2 regions of the Nonomuraea sp. 3-1Str genome follow, and region 2 is predicted to be linked to the other one. Evidence: predicted binding sites of a transcription regulator. Region 2 holds the regulator's gene; the other holds the start of a gene.
The links. Region 2 encodes LexA, which represses DNA repair genes until DNA is damaged. Its sites were predicted from a motif close to TCGAACANNTGTTCGA; they were not measured.
Positions count from the first base shown of each region.

Region 1: MTP10_RS32625 (SAV_6107 family HEPN domain-containing protein) is a predicted target of LexA. The motif match lies at 7,075-7,090, and genes of this name have one in related genera.

Region 1 covers NZ_JALHBK010000027.1:68,402-79,840, forward strand. The annotation lists gene MTP10_RS32590 (hypothetical protein) at 1-1,753, shown strand, start outside; gene MTP10_RS32595 (hypothetical protein) at 1,707-2,564, opposite strand; gene MTP10_RS32600 (hypothetical protein) at 2,894-3,622, shown strand; gene MTP10_RS32605 (ROK family transcriptional regulator) at 3,600-4,766, opposite strand; gene MTP10_RS32610 (helix-turn-helix domain-containing protein) at 4,890-5,495, opposite strand; gene MTP10_RS32615 (cytochrome P450) at 5,590-6,786, shown strand; gene MTP10_RS32620 ((4Fe-4S)-binding protein) at 6,797-6,991, shown strand; gene MTP10_RS32625 (SAV_6107 family HEPN domain-containing protein) at 7,354-7,800, shown strand; gene MTP10_RS32630 (transcriptional regulator) at 8,494-8,988, opposite strand; gene MTP10_RS32635 (universal stress protein) at 9,292-10,158, opposite strand; gene MTP10_RS32640 (amino acid permease) at 10,158-11,439, opposite strand, start outside.
Region 2 covers NZ_JALHBK010000014.1:68,012-79,450, reverse strand. The annotation lists gene MTP10_RS22730 (helix-turn-helix domain-containing protein) at 1-23, opposite strand, end outside; gene MTP10_RS22725 (MFS transporter) at 109-1,323, shown strand; gene lexA (transcriptional repressor LexA) at 2,235-2,942, opposite strand; gene MTP10_RS22715 (hypothetical protein) at 4,351-4,686, shown strand; gene nrdR (transcriptional regulator NrdR) at 5,370-5,825, shown strand; gene MTP10_RS22705 (vitamin B12-dependent ribonucleotide reductase) at 5,822-8,680, shown strand; gene MTP10_RS22700 (carboxymuconolactone decarboxylase family protein) at 8,797-9,303, opposite strand; gene MTP10_RS22695 (hypothetical protein) at 9,349-9,714, opposite strand; gene sigJ (RNA polymerase sigma factor SigJ) at 9,884-10,855, shown strand; gene MTP10_RS22685 (alpha/beta hydrolase) at 10,872-11,439, opposite strand, start outside.

The sequences.
Region 1 (11,439 bases), on a different contig from region 2:
GGTGGTGCAGGTGCTGCTGCGGCTGTGGCTGTTCCGCTACCACACCGGCCCCGTCGCCAACCCCGACGAGACGGGCTACCTGGTCGCGGCCCGCTGGCTCGCCGGCGGCCCGGGGGCGGACTTCACGGGTTCGACGTTCTACCAGGGCGGCTACGCGCTGCTGCTCGTGCCCGCGTACTGGGTGACCTCCGATCCCGTCACGGTCTACCGGCTGGTGGTCGGGATCGGCTCGGCGGCGGCGGCCACGGCGTTCCCGCTGGCGGACCTGGTGCTGCGGCGGCTGGCGCTCGGGCGGCCCGAGGCGGTGGCGCTGGCGTTCGTGGCGGGGCTGTCTCCGGCGCTGCTGCTGTTCTCGGGGCTGGCGCTGGCGGACGCGGTGCTGCCGACGCTCGTGCTCGGCTGGCTGCTGGCCACGCACGACCTGGCGCGCACCGGCTCGCTCCGGAGCGGGGTGCTGGCGGGCGTGCCGGCGGGGTTCGCGACGGCGGTGCACCTGCGGGGCGCGGTGATCCTGGCCGTGTACGTCGTGACGGTGGCGGCGCTCCTGGTGATCCGCCGGCCCGACGGAGGGGGCAGGCGGCTCACGCCGCGGGCCGGGCTCGTCGCCTGGGGCGCCGGCGGGCTGGTCGCGGCGGCGGGGGCGGCGCTCAACGGCAGGCTGGCCTCGGCGGTGTACCCGGAGGGCGCCCGCGACCTGTCCCACCTGCTGGTGTCGCGTCTCACCACCCTCGACGGCCAGGCGTGGGCGCTCTCGGGGGCCGCCGGCCAGCTCTGGTACCTGATCGCCGGCACCTGGGGCCTCGCGGGCCTCGGCCTGGCCGCGGCGGCCTTCCACCTGTTACGGCGGGGCGGTCCGCCCGCCCGCCGCGTCCTGGCGGGCACGCTGCTGGCGGCCACCCTGGGAGTGGCGTACGCGTCCTCGGCGGCGCTGCCGGACGAGCACCGGGTGGGCAACTACGCCTACGGCCGGTACCTGGCGTGCGTCGCGGTGGTGTGGACGCTGGTGGGCCTGGCCGTCCTGGCGCGGGCGGTCCGCGCCGCCGCCCTCCGCCGCGCCATGCCGGGGCCGCGGGCCGTCCGGGCGGTGGCGGTGTACGCGGGCGCGGCCGCCGCGCTCATGGCCGTGAGCGGGGCGGTGGCGGCCTGGTACGCGGGTGACCGTCTCAGGCGGTACGCGTTCATCGCGTTCGACTTCCCGGAGGTCTCGTTCCTCAGCCGTACCTGGGACTCCCTCGACATGGCGCGGGCCTCGGCGGCGGCCCTCGGCCTGCTGGCCTGCCTGGTGCTGGCCGCCGGCCTGCCCGCACTGTCCGCCGGTGGCCGGGGCCGGGGCCGGGGGCGGTGGCTGTGGCGGGTGGCGCCACTCGTGGTCGTGCCGGCCGCCGTGAACGTCGCCTTCGCCGCCGGTCTCGCCCCCAGGGCCGCCCCGCCCGCCGGCCCCGACTGGCTGCCCGCGCCGCCGCCCCCCGGCAGGGTGGCCGTGGACGGCAGGGTGCGGTGGAACGTCCGGGTGCCCCTGACGTACCGGGTGTGGTGGACCCGGCTGGAGTCGTACGACGGAGCCCGCCAGGAGCCGCCGGCCGGCGCCTGCACGGCCGTGGTGCCTCCCGACGCGGGCGCCCCTCCGCAGGGCTGGACCGCCACGGGCCTGGGCGGGGCGCGCCAGGGCTGGACGAGCTGGTCCGGCCCCGGCTGCCCGCAGGGCGTCAGGCCGGGCGGGTCAGCGTCAGGAGCCCGCCCGTGGGCACCGTGAGCTCGTGCGCTCCGGCCGCCAGCTTCACCGTCCGCTCGCTCACCACGCGCCCCCGGCAGTCCCGCACCACGGCGCGCGCCGTGCCCCCGGCGTCCGTCACGCGGAGCAGCACGTCCGGCGAGTCGTCCGCGTTGGCCAGCAGCAGCGTGCCCGTCTCCGGCACCCGCACCGGCAGCGGCGCGTAGCGGGCGGTGACGACCACGCCGTCGCCCCGCGCCGTGACCTGCGGATACATGAGGTCCGGCCGGGCCGGCTCGAACGCGCCCTCCTGCAGCACGTCCGCGTGCCGCCTGACGAACCCGAGCCAGAAGCGCAGCACGTCGAGCTGCTCCGGCGTCTGCGCCGTGAGGTCCACGGAGATCTGCGGCACCGCGAACAGCGCGTTGACGAGCTGCGCCGCGACCCGCTCCGGCGACTCCGACGGGTGCCACATCATCATGTCCGCGTGGACGGCCAGCGGTCCCGCGATCAGCCGCAGGTCCACGGTGCGCTGCCGGTTGTGGGCGGGGCTGAGCGGGCAGTCGGAGGCGCGCACCATCGTCGCGTACGGCCACAGCCCCGGGCTCACGTACGGCTGGCGCAGCTCCACGAGGCAGTCGCGCGGCAGCATGGCCAGCAGCCTGCGCACCCCTTCGTTGACCGTCGCGCAGTCGGCGCCCGGCGCCGGCTCGGGCGGGTCCTCCACGGCGAACTGGTCGATGAAGTCGATCTTCAGTCCGTCGACGCCCCACTCCTCGACCGCCCGGGTCAGGTGCCCGGCCAGCAGCTCGCGCACGTACGGGTGGCGCGGGTCGACGACGGCCGCGTCCATGTGCTCCCTGTAGGCCAGCGTGTACGGCTGGACTCGCTCCCACTAGCGCGGTGTGCCGCCCCACGAACGGCAGCGCGTACCAGAGCAGGTACGCCTGCCCGGAGTCACGCACCCGGGCGACGTGCCCCGCGAAGTCGGGGAACGCGGCGGGCGACGGCTCCCACTCGCCGGCGTACCCGTACCCGTAGCCGCGGCCCCGGTCGTCGCTGTGCCAGCCGTCGTCCACGATGACCGCCTCGCAGCCCAGCGCGGCGGAGGCGGCGGCCTGCCGCTCCACGCCGTCGGCGTCCACGTGCTGCTGCATGGCGTACCAGGTGGAGTAGGCGGGCATGCGCGCCGCCCGGGGCACGGGGGCGGCGCGGCCGGCGCCCCACCAGGCGGCGACGTCCGCGAGCGTGCGGGCGAAGTGCCGCCCGCTGACGTCCAGCCGCAGTACCACCCCCGCGTCCGGCGAGGCGTCGTGCTCGACCCAGAACCCGAACTCCCCGGTCTCCTCCACGACCCCGGTGCGCGTGCGCACCGGCTTGACGACCTCGCCCGCCGCGTACGTGCACACCGACACGTCGCCGGCGCCGACGAGGCAGCCGACGGGCGCGTTCCGCTCCAGCGCGGCGGTGCGCGGCCGGCGCCAGAACGGCGGCAGCCCCCGGTGCTCGCCCCCGTCGGCCGCCCAGAACGCGGTCACGTCCACGCACGGCAACCGCCAGCCGACCCGTACGGGCGCCGGCCGGTCGGGCACGACCGTGATCTCGGCCACGCCCGGCGGTCCCGGGACGACGGTCCACGAGAGCGAGGCGGCGGCCATGGCGTCCAGCACGATCCCGGCGCCGCCGGCGGCGGTCAGGCCGGTCGGCACGCGCTCCTCGCGGATCGGCGCGAACGCCTCGTCGTGGGGCTGCCAGATGCCGGGGGCCAGGCTCACGGCCGCTCCCGCGTCGGTCGCTCCTGCGTCACGGCTCCTCCTGCGTCCCGGGTGGTCCTGTGTCACGGTGGGTCCTGTGTCACGGTCGGTCCTGCGTCACGGCTGGTCCTGTGTCACGGCTGGCCCTGGAGGGTGAACAGGGACTGGATGGCGACGGCGGCCGCGCCACGGGCCCACTGCTCGAACGGGCGGGGCCGCAGGACGAGCCGGCACTCGGCCGCGGCGCCGAACGCCTGCCCGGTGAAGCCCCGCCGGATCTGCTCCTCGAACAGGTCGTAGGCCGCCAGCCCCTGCACGTCGCCGGTCACGATGATCCGCTCGGGGCCGACGAGGTTGGCCATGGCGGCCACGGCCAGGCCGATGGCGTGCCCCGCGCGGGCGAACCCCTCGCGCGCCGCGGGGTCGCCGGCGTGGGCCAGCTCGATCGCGCCGTCGACGGTGAGCGCGGCGTCGCCGGTCGCGGACCTGACGGCCGCCAGGATGGGCGCGGTCCCGGCGATGGCCTCGACGCAGCCCCGCCCGCCGCAGTGGCACGCGGGCTCGTCACCGCCGACCGGCACGTGGCCGATCTCACCCACGACGCCGTGCGACCCGGCCACCACGCGGTCGTTGACCACCAGCCCGCACCCTATGCCGGCCCCCACCGTGACCAGCGCGAACGACGACGCCCCGAGGCCCTCGCCGAACCACTGCTCGGCCACGGTGAGCGACTTGACGTCGTTCTCGACGGTCACTGTCAGGCCGGTGGCCTCGGCGGCCAGCCGGGCCAGCGGCACCTGGCGCCAGGTGAGGAACGGCGAGTAGCGCACCACGCCGTGGGCCTTGTCGACGTCGCCGGACACGGCCAGGCCGAGCCTGTGGCACCGCTCCCGGTAGGCGGGGCGGACGTCGAGCAGCTCGGACACCAGCGCGGCGATCTCGGCCACCACCTCCTCGGCGGACGCCGTGCGCAGGGGCCGGCGGGCCGACTCCATGACCTGGGCGCGCAGGTCGGTGACCACGCCGATGAGCTCGTCGTCGGTGATCTTCACCCCGGCGAAGAACTGCCGGTCGGGCCTGATGGCCAGCGGGCTCGCCGGCCGTCCCGCGCCGGGGCCGGGCCGCTCGGTCGCCTGGAGCTCCTCCAGGTAGCCCGCCTCGATGAACGGGCGGGCGGCCTTGGTGACCGCGGCGGACGACAGGCCGGTCCGCCGGGCGATCTCCACACGGGACACCGGCCCCTGCGTGAGGACCATGGTGAACACGGTGGCCGACGCGGGGGTGGTGAGCGGTGCGAGCATGAGGCAAATTAACTTCGTTAGGAAAGGAATCGTCAAGCCGGCGGCATCCGCGTCCACGCCGCCCTGGCGGGGTCCTCGGACTCGCCGGCCGGACGGGTGTCACGGTGCGGCAGCGGGCGGGTGTCAGCCCAGCGAGCGCAGGCCGCGGAGGGTGATCTCGGTGGCGACCAGGGCCGCGTCCAGCGCCTGGTCCATGGACTCGCCCCGCTCGACGCTGGCCATGACCGCCAGCTTGGCCGCGCCCGCGAACGCGCCCACCGCCGCGGCGGCCTCCACCGGGCTCAGCCGCCCGCGGTAGGACTCGTGGAGCGCCCGCGCCAGCCGGAGCTGGCTGGTGTAGAGCAGGTGGAGGGCGCGCGCCTGGAGGGCCGGGACCGTCATCATGAGCCGGATCCGCAGCGGCATCTCCTCCACGGCGTAGTTCTCGTCCCCGGCGGCGTGGGCCAGCGCGTCCCGCGCGATCCGCGTCAGCAGGTCGGGCAGCGGCTCGTCCGGCGCCCGGTCCCGCACGAGCGCGGCCGTGCGCTCCATGCGGCTCTCCATGTCGTGGAAGATCACGTCCTCCTTGCTCGCGAAGTAGCTGAAGAACGTGCGCGTCGACACGTCGGCCTCCGCCGCGATCTCCGCGAGCGTGGTCTCCTCGTAGCCCTTCTCGGCGAACAGCCGGAGCGCGGCCTCGATCAGCGCCCGGCGCGTGCGCTGCTTCTTGCGCTCCCGGATTCCCGCCATGGCGGAACTGTACTGCACGCATTTTAGTTTTTCATCCGTTGAAAGTTTGCATTCGCTGATGTTTTGTGGAAGGTGACCCGGAAGGAGTCCACAGATGTCCGAGCTGACCATGTCCACCGACCGCGAACGCCCCTTCGACCCTCCCGACCGCCTCACCGAGCTGGGCGGGGAGGCACCTCTCCATCGGCTGACGTTCGCCGACGGCCACGAGGGCTGGCTGGCCACGGGCTACACCGCTGTGCGCGCCGTCCTGGCCGACCCCCGCTTCAGCAACCGGCCCGAGCACATCCACCCCACCATCCCGGCCCGCGCGGCCGTCGCCAAGGAGCTGCGGGAGAAGGCGTTCGTGCCGCCCGGGTTCTTCCTGCGCATGGACGCGCCCGAGCACACCCGCTACCGCAAGCTGCTCACCGGCCAGTTCACCGTCCGCCGGATGAAGCAGCTCGAACCCCGCATCGAGGAGATCACCCACGCCCGCCTCGACGCCATGGAGGCCGCGGGAAAGCCCGCCGACCTGGTCGAGCAGTTCGCCCTGCCCATCCCGTCGCTGGTGATCTGCGAGCTGCTCGGCGTGCCGTACGGGGACAGGGAGCGCTTCCAGCGCGACTCGAAGGCGCTGCTCGCCCTGGAGAGCGGGGCGGCGGAGGTCATGGATGCCATGACCAGCATGACTTCCTACCTCGGCGAGCTCATCCGGCGCAGGCGCGCCGAGCCGCGCGACGACCTGATCAGCGGCCTCGCCCAGGGCGGGGAGCTGGCCGACGACGAGCTGACCGGCGTCGCGTTCCTGCTGCTCGTGGCGGGGCACGAGACGACCGCCAACATGCTCGGGCTAGGCACGTACGCGCTGCTGCGCAACCCGGACCAGCTCGCCGCCATGCGCGACGACCCCTCCGTGGTGGACAACGGCGTCGAGGAACTGCTGCGCTACCTCACGATCATCCACATCGGCCCGATCCGCACCGCGCTGGAGGACGTCGAGGTCGAGGGCGTCGCCATCGCGAAGGGCCAGTCGGTCGCCCTGTCCCTGCCGGTCGCCAACCGCGACTCCGCCCGCTTCCCCGGCGGGGATACGCTCGACGTGACTCGGCCCGCCGGCGGCCACCTGACCTTCGGGCACGGCATCCACCAGTGCCTCGGGCAGCAGCTCGCCCGGATCGAGATGCGCATCGGCTACCGGGCGCTGCTGCGCCGCTTCCCCGGGCTGCGCCTGGCCGTGCCGCCGGAGGAGGTGCCGATGCGGACGGACATGAGCATCTACGGGGTGCACCGCCTCCCCGTCACGTGGTAGGGAGATCATCATGGAGATCAAGGCAGACACGACCGTGTGCATCGGGGCGGGCATGTGCGCGCTCACGGTGCCCCAGGTCTTCGACCAGAGCGACGAGGACGGCACGGTGGTCCTCCTGGAGACGGCGCCCCCCGAGGAGCTGGAGGAGGCGGTCAGGCGCGCGGTGACCCTGTGCCCGTCGGGAGCGCTGTCGGTCACCCCCTGACGCCGCGCGAGGGGTGCGTCGAGAGTCCCTTTCCGACATGCCGATCGAACCTGTGTTCTGAAACGGGTTGACACCGAGCGTGATCGAAATTATGTTCGACGTAGTGGCGTGAGGCTCGCGGCTCACGTCGAAGGACCTGGTCGCGGGCCACGCTTCCCCCAAGCGGGACCCGCGGTCAGGCTCCACGGGCGAAGGGCGTGTCCTCGTCGTCGGCGGAGACGAGTCGGGGCGCGTCCTGGCCGGACGGGGAGAGGGGAAGCTTCTCGTCCGGCCCGCCCGGCGGAATTGTCGGTGGCGCCTGCGATTCTGGCTTCACCGGTGGTGACGCCGGCAGCCGCCCACGACCCCAAGGAGGCGTGCACATGGCACCACAGTCAAGAGACCCGCAGGGTCCCAGGCTGTCGCCCGCCGTTCGGGCGCACCTGACGGATTCCCGTTCCTGCCTGGCGGAGGCGACGGTCGCGCGCACCCCGGCATCCCGATATGTGGCAGCACACCTGGCGGCGCTCCGAGCGGCCGCCGCGATCCTGGCCGCCCGGCCCCGGCCGATGGAGGGCCGCAGGCGCCGCCTGCGCAGCGCGTGGGAGCTGCTGCCCGAGGCGGAGCCCGAGCTCGCCGAGTGGGCCGCCTACTTCGAGGTGAGCGCCGCCAAGCGCGCCGCCGCCGAGGCGGGCATGGTCCGCGGCGTCTCCGCGGCCGACGCCGACGAGCTGCTGTCCGAGGCCGACACCTTTGTGACGCGAGTGGAGGAGAGCCTGGGGGTCCCTACCCAACCCCAGTTGCCCGTCGACGTTCCTTTGGCCGGGTGACCCGCCGCCGCACCCCACCGCCCCAGGGCCCGACCCTCTTCTAGCGCCCCTCTCGCCGGGCGCGCGCAGCATCCCGGTCAGATGGCGAGCCACGCCCCCTCGCGGCACGCGTCGCCTCGCCCGGTCACCTCCGGGGGCCCCTCACGCGCGGCGGGCGATTCTGGCTCATGCCCGCGTCGGCGCCCAGCTTGCCGGAGCGCTGCGAACGAGAAGCGTCACAGCGGGTCCCCCTCGCCCGAGCCGGCACACGGCCCCCGCACCGCCGCCCTCGAAGCGCGGCGGCCCACCCGCACGCGGCCTCCCGGTGCCCGGCCCACGAGCGCCGGCGGCCCCACGCTCCCGCCCCGAAGCGCCACCCGGCCCGCACGCGGCTTCCCCGCGTACGCCCGAAGCCCAGGCAGCCCGCACGCGGCTTCCACGCGTACGCGGCCTCCCCCGTGCACGCCGAGCGCGCGGCCCCACCCGAGTGCACGCCAGGAACAGCCCGCGGCCCCGAAGCGCAGGCGGCCCAAGAAGCGCAGGCGGCCCCGAAGCGCACGCAGCCGTACGTCAGAACTGGGGCCGGACACGCCTGAGGGGCGCGCAGTGCGGTGCGCGCCCCTCAGGTGAGGACATCGCCCCCGGAACGGGAGCCGACCGAGCGGGAGCCGGTGGGGCCAGGTGCCGGTGGGGCCGGGCCCGGGTCCGGCGGGGTCAGAACGACTCGACCGCCCGGCGGGCCTCCGCGTCGAGGACACCCCAGCTGATGAGCTCCTCCGTCAGCTCGCTGGGCGACTTGTCATAGATCACGGCCAGGGAGCGCAGATCCTCCTGGCGGATCGACAGCACCTTGCCGTTGTAGTCGCCACGCTGGCTCTGGATGGTGGCGGCGTAGCGGGCGAGCGCTCCGGCCTTCTCCTTGGGCAGCGTGGCCAGCCGCTCCAGGTCGATCACAAGCTTCGGGGTCGGCCCGAGCGGGCTGGGCGCGGCACCGCCCGGCAGGAGCTCGGAGACGGGCACCCCGTAGAAGTCGGCAAGCTCGGCAAGCTTCTGCACCGTGACCGCGCGGTCGCCACGCTCGTACGAGCCCACGACCACGGCCTTCCACCTGCCACGCGACTTCTCCTCGACCCCGTGCAGGGACAGACCCTGCTGGGTGCGGATGGCGCGCAGTCGTGCACCCAGCGACTTCGCGTACTCAGACGGCATCGTGTGGCCCCCCGGCTCTCGTATGTATCGCTATCAGTAGATTGTGCTCCCTCGCGGTGAACGCCGAAGCCACCGGGGGTCTGGTGCTGAATACGGCACCATCGGTAGCCATGGCCTTGGGTTTACCCCCAAAACGCCGCGAGGTGTGGTTACGCACAGTGACGGTAAAGGGGAGGACGCCTAAGGTCAAGCTGATTGGAAAAAAGATGCCGAATCCGATCCGGGAGGCTACGCCACATTAGTCCCAGTTGTCCCGGCAATAACGGTACTTCGTCACGATTTGTCGAGTACGAGATTTCCGTTTCACGGCTGCCGAGTGAGGATCATCACAGGGCACGTGGCCGCCCGGACGATCTTGACGGAGGTGTCACCGAGGAAGACGCGGCGCAGCGGCCCACCCGTGCTCGACGCGCACAGGAGCAGCTCCCCGCTCACCCAGGACGCGGTGGCGAGCGCCTGGCCCACGTTCCGCCCCTCCAGCACCTCGACCTCCACCTCCAGCCGCCGCCGGTGCCCCCGGGCCGCCGCCCTGAGGTCGGCCGCCGTCTGGTCGCGCAGCCGTTCGAGCATCCGCTCCTCGACCTCGACCCGCCTGCCGCTGCTGACGACCAGCGTCACCAGCCGCAGCGGCACCTCCAGAGCGGCCGCCGCCCGGGCGGCCGAGACGACCGCCGCGTCGGCGGACGGGCCGCGCCGGTAGGCGACCGTGATGCGCTCGAAGGCGCCCGGCGGCTCGTCCGCGAAGCCGCGCGGGGCCAGCAGCACCGGCACCGAGGAGGAGTGCAGCAGCTGGTCGGCGGTGCTGCCGATCTCGATGCGGCCCTTGCCGCCGCCCGGCGCCGAGCCGATCACGACGACGTCCGCCCCGCGCCTGCGGGCCAGCTCCACCAGCCCGCGCCCGCTGCCCTTGTGCATGTGGATCACGTAGTCGGCGTCGTCGCCCACGATCTGCCGGGCCTGGGTGAGCGTGCTCTCGGCCTGCTCCTCCAGGTAGGCGCGCCAGGCGGTCTCCTCCGCCCGCGCCGGTCCGGGCGTGGTCCAAGCCGGCGGCTGCACGGTCGCCACCGTGAGGCGCCCCCCGGCCTGCTTGGCCAGGAGCGCCGCCAGGACGATCCCGTCGCGGCCCCTCGGCTCGGGAATGGCTCCGGCGAGAATGTTGTCGAACCGCATCAGACCACCTCGGCGTTCAGCCGCGACTTGCGGAAGCCGTACAAGAAGTATCCGGCCAGGCCGGCCAGCATCCACAGCCCGAACGCGATCCACGTGACGCCCGCGAGCCCGGCCATCACGATGGCGCAGAAGATCGCCCCGAGCACCGGCGTGACCGGGAAGAGCGGCGTGCGGAAGCTGCGGGGCAGCTCGGGGCTGCGGTAGCGGAGGACGAGGACGCCCACGTTCACGATGAGGAACGCGAACAGCGTGCCGATGCTGGTGGCCTCCGCGAGCTGCCCGAGCGGGACGAACCCGGCGAGCACCGAGATGAACGCCGCGACGATCAGCGTGTTGGCGACCGGCACCTGGTGGCGCGGGTTGACCTTCTGGAACACGTGGGGGATGAGCCCGTCACGGGACATGGCGAACAGGATGCGGGTCTGGCCGTAGATGACGGTCAGCACGACGCTGGCGATGGCGATGACCGCGCCGAAGGAGATGATGATCCCGGCCCAGGTGGAGCCGGTGGCGAGGTCGGCCACCTGCGCCAGGCTCGCCTCGGTGCTCTCCGGGTTGAACCGGGTCCACGGCATGGCCCCCACCGCGGCGGCGGCGACGAGCACGTACAGGACCGTCACGATGACCAGCGACAGGATGATCGCCAGCGGTAGGTCACGCCTGGGGTTCTTGGCCTCCTCGCCGGCCGTGGAGGCGGCGTCGAAGCCGATGTAGGAGAAGAACACCTGCGAGGCGGCGGCGGTGATGCCGGCCACGCCCAGCGGCGCGAACGGCGTGAAGTTGCGCGCCTCGAACGCCGAGAACGCCACCACGCAGAAGAACGCCAGCACGACGATCTTGATGATGACGAACACGGCGTTGGCCGTCGCGCTCTCGGAGGCCCCGTACAGCAGCACCCAGGTGGCGAGCACGACGATGAGGATGGCCGGCAGGTTGATGACGCCGCCGTCCTGGCCGGGCGAGCCGATGATCGCGGCGGGCAGCTGCCACCCGAACAGGCCGTGCAGGAACGAGTTGAGGTACTGCCCCCAGCCGACGGCCACCGCCGCCACCGAGACGGCGTACTCCAGCATGAGGCACCAGCCGCACACCCAGGCGATCAGCTCGCCCAGCGTCGCGTACGCGTAGGAGTAGGACGAGCCGGACACCGGGATGGTGCCGGCGAGTTCGGCGTACGACAGCGCCGAGAACAGGGCGGTGATGGCGGCGAGCACGAAGGACAGCACCACCGCCGGACCGGCCTTGGGCACGGCCTGGCCGAGGATGACGAAGATGCCCGTG
Region 2 (11,439 bases):
CCTGCAGCGAGTGTGACGTCCACGGGGCCCTCCGCGATGAGTTGCAATATGAAACCAGTATGCCCTAGCGTCGGATGAGTTGCATTTCGCAACTTATCGGAGGGTGATATGGCGCCAGGACTGACCGGGAGGCAGCGGGCCGTGCTCGCGCTGGTGTGCGCGGTGGCGGTGTCGACCGTCTACGGCATCCAGCCGGTTCTCGAGGCCGCGGGCGAGGACCTCGGGCTGAGGGAAGGGGCACTGGGGTGGCTGGTCGCCGCCGGCCAGATCGGCTATCTGGCGGGGCTGGTGCTGCTGGTCCCGTTCGGTGACCTGTTCGACCGCCGCAGACTCATCACGGTGCACCTGCTGCTCACAGCGGCAGGCGCGGGGGTGGCCGCCGCCGCGCCCAGCGGCGGCATCGCGATCGCGGGCCTGGCCCTGGCCGGCCTGTTCGCCGTGGTCGTCCAGATCACGGTGGCCTACGTCGCCGCCGTCTCGCCGACCGGCGAGCGCGGCCGCAACATCGGAGCGGTCACCTCGGGCGTGGTCATCGGGATTCTCGGAGTGCGGGTGGTCGCGGGCACCCTGGGCGAGCTGGCCGACTGGCGCATGGTCTACCTCGTCATCGCCGGGCTTTGCGCGATGCTCGCGCTCGCCGCCCGATTCACCCTCAAGGCCGACATCCGCCGCCCCCGAGCCCGGTACGGGCAGTTGCTGTCATCGGTGGGTCGTCTGGTGGTCGGCGACCGGCTCTTCCTCAGCCGGGGACTGGTCGCGTTCTTCCTGTTCGCCTCCTTCGGCACGCTGTGGAGCGGACTGGCGCTCCCGCTCGGCGACGCGCCGTGGCACTTCGGCACCGCCGAGATCGGATTGTTCGGACTCGCCGGTCTCACCGGGGCGCTGGGCGCGGCCCGGGCCGGCCGATGGGCCGACCGTGGTCTGGCGTCCTCGGTCACCTGCTGGTCGCTTGCCCTGCTCACAGCCGCGTGGCTGCTGATCGGTCAAGCGGGGTCGTCGCTGTGGCTGTTGATCGTCGGCGTCATCCTTCTGGACTTCGCCGTGCAAGCCGTTCACGTCAGCAGCCAGCACCTGCTCACCGCCGCCCGACCCGACCAGAGCAGCAGCGTCATCGGCGCCTACATGGCCTTCTACTCCCTCGGCTCCGCGCTCGGCGCGATCACCACCACGTGGGCCTACAGCGCCGCGGGATGGCCGGCCGCCAGCCTGCTCGGCGGAGCTTACGCCGCCCTCGGACTCCTCGTCGCCCTCTCGACCCGACGTTTCACCGCCCTGCCGGGGGCGCGGCAACCGGGTGCGTCCGTATCGGCTGCGTCCCGCTGACACTCGGCGGCGCGAGCGCACGGCGCCGAGCGAGCACCGTTGACGGCCTCGCAGCCCCGCCACTTCATCAGGGCTTCCAGCGTCCCCCGGCCACCGCTGCGTTCAGCCGGTGGGTGCGGAGGCCGTCACCAGGTCCGCCGCGAGGCCGGCGACCGGCCCGCAGGGCACCTGGTTCGCCGCCGAGGCCGGCGACCGGATGCTGTCGGGCACCTGGTTCCGCCGCGAGCCGGCGACCGGATGCTGCCAGGCATCTGGTTCGCCCCGAGGCCGGCGACCGGCCGTCGCAGGGTGCGTGTTCCGCCGCGAGGGCGAGCGAGCGTGGGGGTGTTCCGCCGGGCGGTGCGGGTGCTCCGGTGGCTGTCGGACGGGCTCGGATGGGGCGGTTGACCTGATGCGACCAGGTTCTCGACGCACGCCCAACTGGTCATGGCCTGGACCTGGCCAGGAGCGTCAACCTGCGGCGGTCGCAAGCACGCCCGGCGCGGCGGCAACGTCCAGGTCGTCTCCGCCTTGGACGGGTTCTCGATGGGGGTGGGCGATGTCCGGCCTGACCGCCGGCACGAATCGACCGCGGCGACCGAGGCAGGGCTTGACTCGACCGCCGTGGCCGGGGCAGGGCTCGAACTCGAACATCGCGACTGGGGCAAGGCACGAGTGGACTGCCGCGACCGAGGTACGGCTCGGCTCGACCGCCGTGGCCGGGGCAGGGTTCGAACTCGAACATCGTGGCCGGGGCAGGGCACGGCTCGAACACCGCGACTGGGGCAGCGCGCGAGTGGACCGCCGCGACCGGAGCAGGGCGCGATGCCGGGCTCGACGAGCTCAACGCCGAGGGCGCGGAACGAAGGCTGCCGGTGCTGGTCGCGGCTCCCCGGGGTGCTTCCGGGGAGCCGTCGGCGATGGTGGGTGGGTCAGAGGCGGCGGAGGACCGCCACGACCTTGCCCAGGACGCTGGCCTCGTCGCCGGGGATCGGGTCGTAGTTGGGGTTGTGGGGGACCAGCCAGACGTGGCCGTCCTTGCGCTTGAAGGTCTTGACCGTGGCCTCGCCGTCGATCATGGCGGCCACGATGTCGCCGCTCTCGGCGACGGGCTGCTGACGCACGACCACCCAGTCGCCGTCGGCGATGGCGGCCTCGATCATGGAGTCACCGGCGACCTGGAGGAGGAACAGGGTGCCCTCGCCGACGAGTTGCTTGGGCAGCGCGAAGACGTCTTCGACGCTCTCCTCGGCGAGGATCGGCCCACCGGCGGCGATCCGGCCGACCAGCGGCACATAGGCGGCCGTGGGCCTGCTCACCGTGGGCTCCTCGGAGGAGGCGTCGGGGTCGACCCACAGTGCCGGCTCGCCCGGCAGGCGGACTTCGAGGGCGCGCGGCCGGTGCGGGTCACGCCGCAGGTAGCCCTTGCGCTGCAACGCCGTCAACTGGTGCGACACGCTCGACGTGCTCGTCAGCTGGACGGCCTCGCCGATCTCACGCATGGACGGCGGATATCCGCGCTGTTGCACCGAATCGCGAATCACTTCGAGAATCTTGCGCTGCCGGGGCGTCAGGCCCAGGGAGTCGCGCCGGCGCACCGCGAGGTCTGTGACCCCGTTTGCGTCATCTCGCTCGCTCATGCTCTCCTCCTCGTCGCCGGGTGGCCTGCCGCTCCGGCCTGCCCTCCCGGTCCGTGGTCTCCATGTCGCACACAGCGACCGTATCGCTGTTGAAGATCATCTTCAAACAATTGTTCGAGTCGTCCTCGAAATTATCAGTGACGTGGTGTACAACATCGTACGGGAGTTCGATAGACACCGTGTTCGATTTGCTGATCTTAATGAGGTCTTTTTCTCGGACTCGGACGGCGTGGGAGGTCAATCGTGCGCGTCACCGCGGTCACGGACATGACCAGCGACGACGCCGGGCGGCAGCGGGTCGCCGAGGGCCGTACAAAGGCGATCAAGAACGACGGTGTCGGGGGCGGGCGGACCGTGGGGGAGGACAAAGCGTTCAGTATTCGCGAACGCCTCGGTTTACGCGACAATTCACCATCCAGGCGGGGCCGAGGTGGTGGTGGTCGGGTGGCGAGAGTGGCCGGACGCAGAACGACGGCAGGACGGCGGCAGGACGGCCGGAGCCGACACGCCACGCTCGTTGGTCATCGCGCGGAGCTCGGCGTCACCCACGGGCAGGGGCCGAGCCGTACTCCAGGGGGAGGCGGTCGCGGTGCGTGGAGATGAGACCGAACCGTGCTTCAGGGGGAGGGGGTCGCGGTGCGTGGAGATGGGACCGAGCCGTGCTTCAGGGGAGGCGGTCGCGGTGCGTGGAGATGGGGGCGCCGGCCCGTCGTGACGGCGGGTCGCGTGCTGTGAGGCGGAACGGCTGAGCGCTTCGGGCGTTCTGGGCGTACTGGATGGTAGGGCCGGGCGCGGCGACCGAGCCCGGCGCGCGGCCGGGTGGACCGCAGGGGTCACTTCGAGGGGTGGGGTTCAGATGCGGGAGGACGTCTCGCGTAGTGGTGGTGTGTCGCCGGGCGCCGACGCGACGGCGGCCCGCGGGGCCGGTCGCGCCTTCGCCGCGGGAGGAAGACCCCAGCTGTGGCTCGTGCCACCCCCCAGAGCAGAGGCCGAGGGCCTCGGCCTCCCGGCTGGGCGACCCGGAAGGAGGGGCGGCGGGCCGGGCGGGGGAGGCGCGACCGTCCCGGAAGGCCGGCGGGCACGGGGAGGCGGCTCGTTTCCGGCGAACCGGTCGGCAGGGGCGGGCGGCCGGGGTGGCGGGTCTGTGCCGGTGGCGCGGATCGGTTCTGTCGTTCAGGGTGGCCGCAGCGAGGCGGCCGCAGCGGGCCAGGGGCGAGGATCCGGTCAGAAACGAGGGGTCGGCCAGGCGCGAAGGGGCGATCAAGGGCGAGGGTTCGGGGAGAGCCGAGAGGTGGGGCTCGGCTCCGGGGCTGGTGAGAGGCGACGGGGAGCGCTCGGGCGACGGGCCGTGCGGAAGGGGTCTGCTCGGATGGGGTCTGTCCGGAGGGGCGCCGTCCGGAAGGGGTCCATGCGGACGGGTCCCGTGCCCGGGAAGCGCGGGCGGCGCACGGCGCCGGTGCGGCTCACCCGTCGCGGACGGGCCGCGATCATGGTCGCGGTGGCGGCGCTGTTGTCGCTGTGCGGCTTCTGGCTCGGCACCAGAACGGCCGCCCACGCCGCCACGCCAGCCCACGCCGCCACGGCCGCTCGCGCCGCCACGCCCGCCCACGCCGCCACGACGGCGAATGCCGCCACGACGGCGAATGCCGCCACGACGGCGAATGCCGCTGCGTCCGTCGCTTCCACGGCCGTCCACGCTTCGATGGCGGCGTGCTCCTTCCCGCGCAGAGGTGCGTACGGTTGATCGCGCGAAGCTGACTCGCGCGGGCGACCCCTGACCCGGCCACCGTGGAGTCCTTCGCTGCTCTCGCTCGTCGAGGGCCCGTCCTCGCGTGCCCGCGCCGACCTTCCGCCGAGGACGATGGGCGGTAACTGCACGGCGGTGGTTTCGGCCGCCTCCTTGATGGGCGCCTCACGCGGCAGAATCAGCTCGGTCAGGCAACGCCGCGGGGCGGCCGCACCTCGCCGTCGCCGCAGGCAGCGCCCGCTACGAGGCGGTGGCGGTTCGGCGAGTCGGTCCGGCTCCACGAGGGACGGAGCGGGGGGAAGGGCGCGGTCTCGGTGGCCTGAGATGCGGCATAGGTTTTGAACCTGTGTGGATGGTGTTCTTTCCGCTTACAGGGCAGTTCAGCGGGGCCTACGTAGCCAGAAGGGGCCGACACGCCGGGCGGGCGGGAACATGCCGTGCTGATCAGCGGCTTCCCTGGGACAGGTGTGGCTCAACTTGCGTTCATGGTCGCGCGCTTCTACGGTTGGACCACAACATCTAGTACTTACACCGATGTAGTTCACCACACCTTGTGTTTTCGTGACCGCACCATGGCATGCCATGGTGCGGGCGTGAGCGTTCCCTGGTCAACCTGGGCAGGGGCGTTCGCGCGGCGGCGAGGGCCGGGTGGGGTGGCCGCGGGGCAGGAGGCGAAACGCGTGCATTGTCCGTTCTGTCGCCATCCTGACACGAGGGTCATCGACAGCCGCTCGACGGACGACGGCGGCGCGATCCGGCGTCGCCGCACCTGTCCCGAGTGCGGCCGCCGATTCACCACCCAGGAGACCGTACTCCTCATGGTGAGCAAGCGCAGCGGCGTGACGGAGCCGTTCTCGCGGGACAAGGTGGTCGCGGGCGTGCGGCGGGCCTGCCAGGGCAGGCCGGTCAGCGAGGACTCCCTGGCCCAGCTCGGGCAACGGGTCGAGGAGGCCATCCGGGCGAGGGGAGCGGCGGAGATCCCCTCGAACGAGGTGGGCCTGGCGATCCTGGGCCCGCTGCGGGAGCTGGACGAGGTGGCCTACCTGCGGTTCGCATCGGTATATCGCGGTTTCGAGACCTTGGCGGACTTCGAGGCCGAGATCGAACAGTTGAAGGCGGAGAAGGGGGAGTCATGACGGAGACGGCAAGCGGTTCAGTCGCGCGCGGAGGCAAGCGTCCCCGCAAGGGCCTGAAGATGAAGCGGATCTTCACCAAGCCGGGCGTGCATCCGTATGACGAGATCGCGTGGGAGCGCCGCGACGTCGTCATGACCAACTGGCGGGACGGCTCGATCAACTTCGAGCAGCGGGGCGTCGAGTTCCCCGAGTTCTGGTCGGTCAACGCGGCCAACATCGTGACCACCAAGTACTTCCGCGGCGCCGTCGGCACGCCGCAGCGCGAGTGGAGCCTGAAGCAGCTCGTGGACCGCGTGGTGGGCGTCTACACCCGCACCGCGATCGAGCACGGCTACTTCGCCGACGACGAGGACGCCGAGATCTTCGACCACGAGCTGAAGTACGCGCTGGTCCACCAGATCTTCGCCTTCAACTCGCCGGTCTGGTTCAACGTGGGCACCCAGTCGCCGCAGCAGGTCAGCGCCTGTTTCATCCTCTCGGTGGACGACCAGATGGAGTCGATCCTCGAGTGGTACAAGGAAGAGGGTGTGATCTTCAAGGGCGGCTCCGGCTCGGGCGTCAACCTGTCGCGCATCCGCTCCTCCAAGGAGCTGCTGTCGAGCGGCGGAACGGCCAGCGGCCCGGTGTCGTTCATGCGCGGCGCCGACGCCAGCGCGGGCACCATCAAGTCCGGCGGCGCCACCCGCCGGGCCGCCAAGATGGTCGTCCTCGACGTGGACCACCCCGACATCGAGGAGTTCATCGAGACCAAGGCGCGCGAGGAGGACAAGGTCCGCGCGCTCCGCGACGCCGGGTTCGACATGGACCTCGGCGGCAAGGACATCGTCTCGGTCCAGTACCAGAACGCCAACAACTCCGTCCGCGTCTCCGACGAGTTCATGCGGGCGGTGGAGAAGGGCGGCGAGTTCGGCCTGCGCGCCCGCCTCACCGGCGAGGTCATCGAGACGGTCGACGCGCGCGAGCTGTTCCGCAAGATGGCCAAGGCCGCCTGGGAGTGCGCCGACCCCGGAGTCCAGTACGACGACACGATCAACGACTGGCACACCACCCCCGAGACCGGCCGCATCACCGCCAGCAACCCGTGCAGCGAGTACGTCCACCTGGACAACTCCTCCTGCAACCTGGCCAGCATCAACCTGCTGAAGTTCCTGAAGGACGACAACACCTTCGACGTCCCGAGCTTCGTCAAGCTGACCGAGCTGATCATCACCGCGATGGACGTGTCGATCACGTTCGCCGACTTCCCGACCGAGAAGATCGGCGAGACGACCCGCGCCTACCGCCAGCTCGGCATCGGCTACGCCAACCTGGGCGCGCTGCTCATGGCCACCGGCCACGCCTACGACTCCGACGGCGGCCGTGCCGTCGCCGGCGCCATCACCTCGCTGATGACCGGCACGTCGTACCGGCGCAGCGCCGAGCTGGCCGGCGCGGTCGGCGCGTACGACGGCTACGCCCGCAACGCGGAGCCGCACAAGCGCGTCATGCGCAAGCACGCCGCCGCCAACGACAACCTGCGCACCGTCGGCTCCATGGACTCCAAGATCCACGCCGAGGCGTCGCGCCAGTGGTCGGAGTGCCTCAAGCTGGGCGAGAAGAACGGCTACCGCAACGCCCAGGCGTCGCTGCTGGCCCCGACCGGCACCATCGGCCTGATGATGGACTGCGACACCACCGGCATCGAGCCGGACCTGGCGCTGGTCAAGTTCAAGAAGCTGGTCGGCGGCGGCTCCATGCAGATCGTCAACCAGACGATCCCGCGCGCCCTCAGGCAGCTCGGCTACCAGCAGGAGCAGGTCGAGGCCATCGTCGAGTACATCGCCGAGCACGGCCACGTCGTCGACGCGCCGGGGCTGCGCCATGAGCACTACGAGGTGTTCGACTGCGCGATGGGCGAGCGGGCGATCGCGCCGATGGGCCACGTGCGCATGATGGCCGCCGCCCAGCCGTTCCTGTCGGGCGCCATCTCCAAGACCGTCAACCTGCCCGAGTCGGCCACGATCGACGACATCGAGCAGGTCTACCTGGAGGGCTGGAAGCTCGGCCTGAAGGCGCTGGCCGTCTACCGCGACAACTGCAAGGTCGGTCAGCCGCTGTCGGCCGGCGGCAAGAAGGACGAGGCCAAGAAGGCCGAGACCAAGGAGGAGGCCAAGGCCGAGCCCGAGGTCAAGGTCATCGAGGTCAACCGCCCGACCCGGCGGCGGATGCCGAACCAGCGCCCGAGCACGACGACCCGCTTCACGGTCGGCGGCGCCAAGGGCTACATGACCGCCTCCAGCTACCCGGACGACGGGCTGGGCGAGGTCTTCCTCAAGATGTCCAAGCAGGGCTCGACGCTGGCGGGCGTCATGGACGCCTTCTCGGTGGCGATCTCGATAGGGCTGCAGTACGGGGTGCCGCTCGAGACGTACATGAGCAAGTTCGTCAACATGCGGTTCGAGCCGGCCGGCATGACCGACGACCCGGACATCCGGATGGCGACGTCGGTGATGGACTACATCTTCCGCCGCCTCGCGCTCGACCACCTGCCGTACGACGAGCGGGCGGCGCTGGGCATCTTCTCGGCGGCCGAGCGCGCGGCGCAGCAGCGCGGCGAGGACCCGGCGCCGCTGCAGGAGACGGTCGACCGGGAGGCGCTCGCCCAGTCGGCGCCGATCGAGGCCCGCCTCGAGGACACGGCGGCGGACAAGGCGGGCGACCAGCCCGGGGAGTTCAAGCCGTCGGCCAAGGCGCTGGAGAGCCACCAGCGCTTCACGGCGGACGCGCCGCTCTGCATGACCTGCGGCACCAAGATGCGCCCGGCGGGCAGCTGCTACGTCTGCGAGGGCTGCGGCTCCACGAGCGGCTGCAGCTGATTCCCCGGCGCTGAGAGCTGCCGGACAGCTCGAAGCCCCGTATCAGTGGGCCAGGACAGGGAACCGGACAAAGGTCCGGTTCCCTGTTCGCGTGACCTGCGCATCCGGCCGGGGCGTTACCTGCTGTAGTTCTTCCCGGGGACCTTGCCGGGGATCGGCTTGGCGATGAGGGCGACGGGGATGAAGAAGAAGATCTGGCTGATCGCCAGGGTGAGTGTCCACAGCGCCTGGTCGTCGTAGTGGCCGGCCGCCCTGGCGTACAGCTCGTCGGGGACGCGCTCCCCGGACGGGTTCGGGGTGAGGACGGCCTCCACGAGCTCCAGCGCGACCCGTTCGGCGTCGGTGAAGTAGGGGGCGTCCTGCCATGACGCCACGGCGGTGATGCGCTCCTCCGCCTCCCCGGCCCTGCGGAGGAGGCCCGTCTGCCGGACCGTGTGGTACGTGCTGCCGACGATCTGCCCGGCGCGGAGCTGCACCAGGTTGACGGTGGGCTGCGGAATCGAACCGTTCAGGGCGGCCCTGTTCATGGCGCCGGCGATCTGTGCCATCTCGGGGAAGAGCCGGGTGGGGTCGGGCAGGCGCGACTGGAGATCGTCCTGCTCGGTCGTCGCGGGCGTGGACATGGCGGGGTTTCCCTTCTGCATGTCGGCGGTGGCGGCGCGCCGGCGTCAAGCGGCGACGGTCTCGTGGGTGCGGCGGCCGGTCCAGACCCGGGCGAGCTGAAGGACGCTCATGCCGAACATCAGGACCCCCAACGGAAGGTGCACGGTCTTCACGCCCGCGATGCCCAGCGCTATCTGCGCCAGCGTGAGCCCGAAGAAGACGACCGCGTACAGGATGGGCCTGGGCGAGCCGCCGCCCGGCCGCCACGCCAGGATCGCGGCGAGCACGTGCACCAGCGCCACGGTGAACACCCCGTACGCCGAGACACTGTGCAGGGCCCGTCCGCTGGGCGCGGACAGCAACAGCCCGGCGGTGACGGGCGCCGAGAAGACGGCCAGGGTCTGCAGGATGATGGCGACACGCAAGAACATGGAACTGCCCTTCTGGATCTCACCGTGGTCTGAGGCTTGTGACCTGGTGTCTCACTCATCCGACGACACAGCGGCCGGGAACGTGAGGCGCGGTATCGATCTCACATTCCGCGGCGTTGTCTCGTCGGATCAGTGAGGGCAGCTGCGACAGAGGGAAGTCGGCGACACCATGAGCACCATCGCATCCGGGTCAGGAGACGGCCGGTTCGGTCCGAGCCTGAGCGCGATCATGGGCGAGCGGCGTCAGCTGACCAATCTGGCCTACCGGCTCCTCGGCTCGCTGGCCGACGCCGAGGACGTCGTGCAGGAGACGTACGCCCGCTGGTACGCCATGTCCCCGCAGCGGCAGGAGGCCATCGAGTCACCCGGCGGCTGGCTGACGACGGTCGCCAGCCGCATCTGCCTCGACCTGCTCGGCTCGGCGCGGGCCCGGCGTGAGAGCTACGTGGGCGCATGGATTCCCGAGCCGCTGCCCGACCGCATGGAGTGGGTCGCCGGGATGTCGGACGGCGCCACGGCCGACCCGGTCGACCGGGTCACCCTGGACGAGTCGGTCAGCATGGCCTTCCTGGTCGTGCTCGAAGCGATGACCCCGGCCGAGCGCGTCGCGTTCGTGCTGCACGACGTCTTCCGCTACTCCTTCGCCGAGGTCGCGGAGATGGTCGGCCGTAGCCCGGAGGCGTGTCGCCAGCTGGCCTCCTCGGCCAGGCGTCGCATCCGCGCGTCGCAGACTCCCGCGCCCCCGGCCGGGCGGCAGGCCGGCGTCGTCCGGGACTTCAAGCAGGCGTGGGAGGCCAAGGACATCGACGCTCTCGTCGGCCTTCTCGACCCCGGCGCCACGATGATCGCCGACGGCGGCGGCCTGGTCCGCACCGTGCTGCGCCCGATCCAGGGCGGCGACCGGATCGCCCGCTACCTGGTCGAGATCGCCGGCTGGGCACCCGGCCTGACGATCCTGGAGCGTACGGTCAACGGGCAGCCCGGCCTGGTGGCCCAGCACGACGGCGTCACCGTGACGGTGGCGGCGTTCGACGTCGCGGGCGACCGGATCACGAACATCTGGGCGGTGCGCAACCCCGAGAAGCTCCGGCCGTGGACGGCGGGCCACAGCGCCTCGGCCGGCGAACGTTCCACCACGTGACGCGATGGATGGCGGGTCACGCGGCGACGAGGAACTCCAGGAGCTCCGGCGCCAGCGCCCGTGGCGACACGGCGTGCGTCTCGCCCTCCAGGACCCGGTGGTCCGCGCCCGGCACGGCACGGGCCACCGCCCGGCCCGCGTCCAGCATCCAGAGCGGGCTGGCCCCGCCGTTCAGCACCAGCGTGGGCTGCCCGATCGAGGCGAGCGACCCTGCGGGCAGGGCGTTGCGCGGTCCCATGACGGCGGCCTCGTACGCCAGCGTGTGCGCGAGCGCCTTCATCCCGGCCCACTCGGGCAGGCCGCGCATCGCGGCGACCGCCTCGGCGGGGACCTCGGCGGCCTCCACCATGAACAGCTCGGCCGCGTCCCCGCGCCGCCCCTCCTTCACCAGCGACTCCAGCCGCGAGGCGAAGTCCGGGGACAGCTCCGGAGCGCCGGGACCGACGTGGTACGGCGGCTCCCAGAGTGCCAGCTTGGAGACGGGCAGGCCCCCGGCCGCCGCCCGTAGCGCCAGCGCCGCCCCCGAGGACCCGCCGAACACCATGGCCTGCCCGCCCGCCTCGGCGAGCACGGCGGCGAGGTCG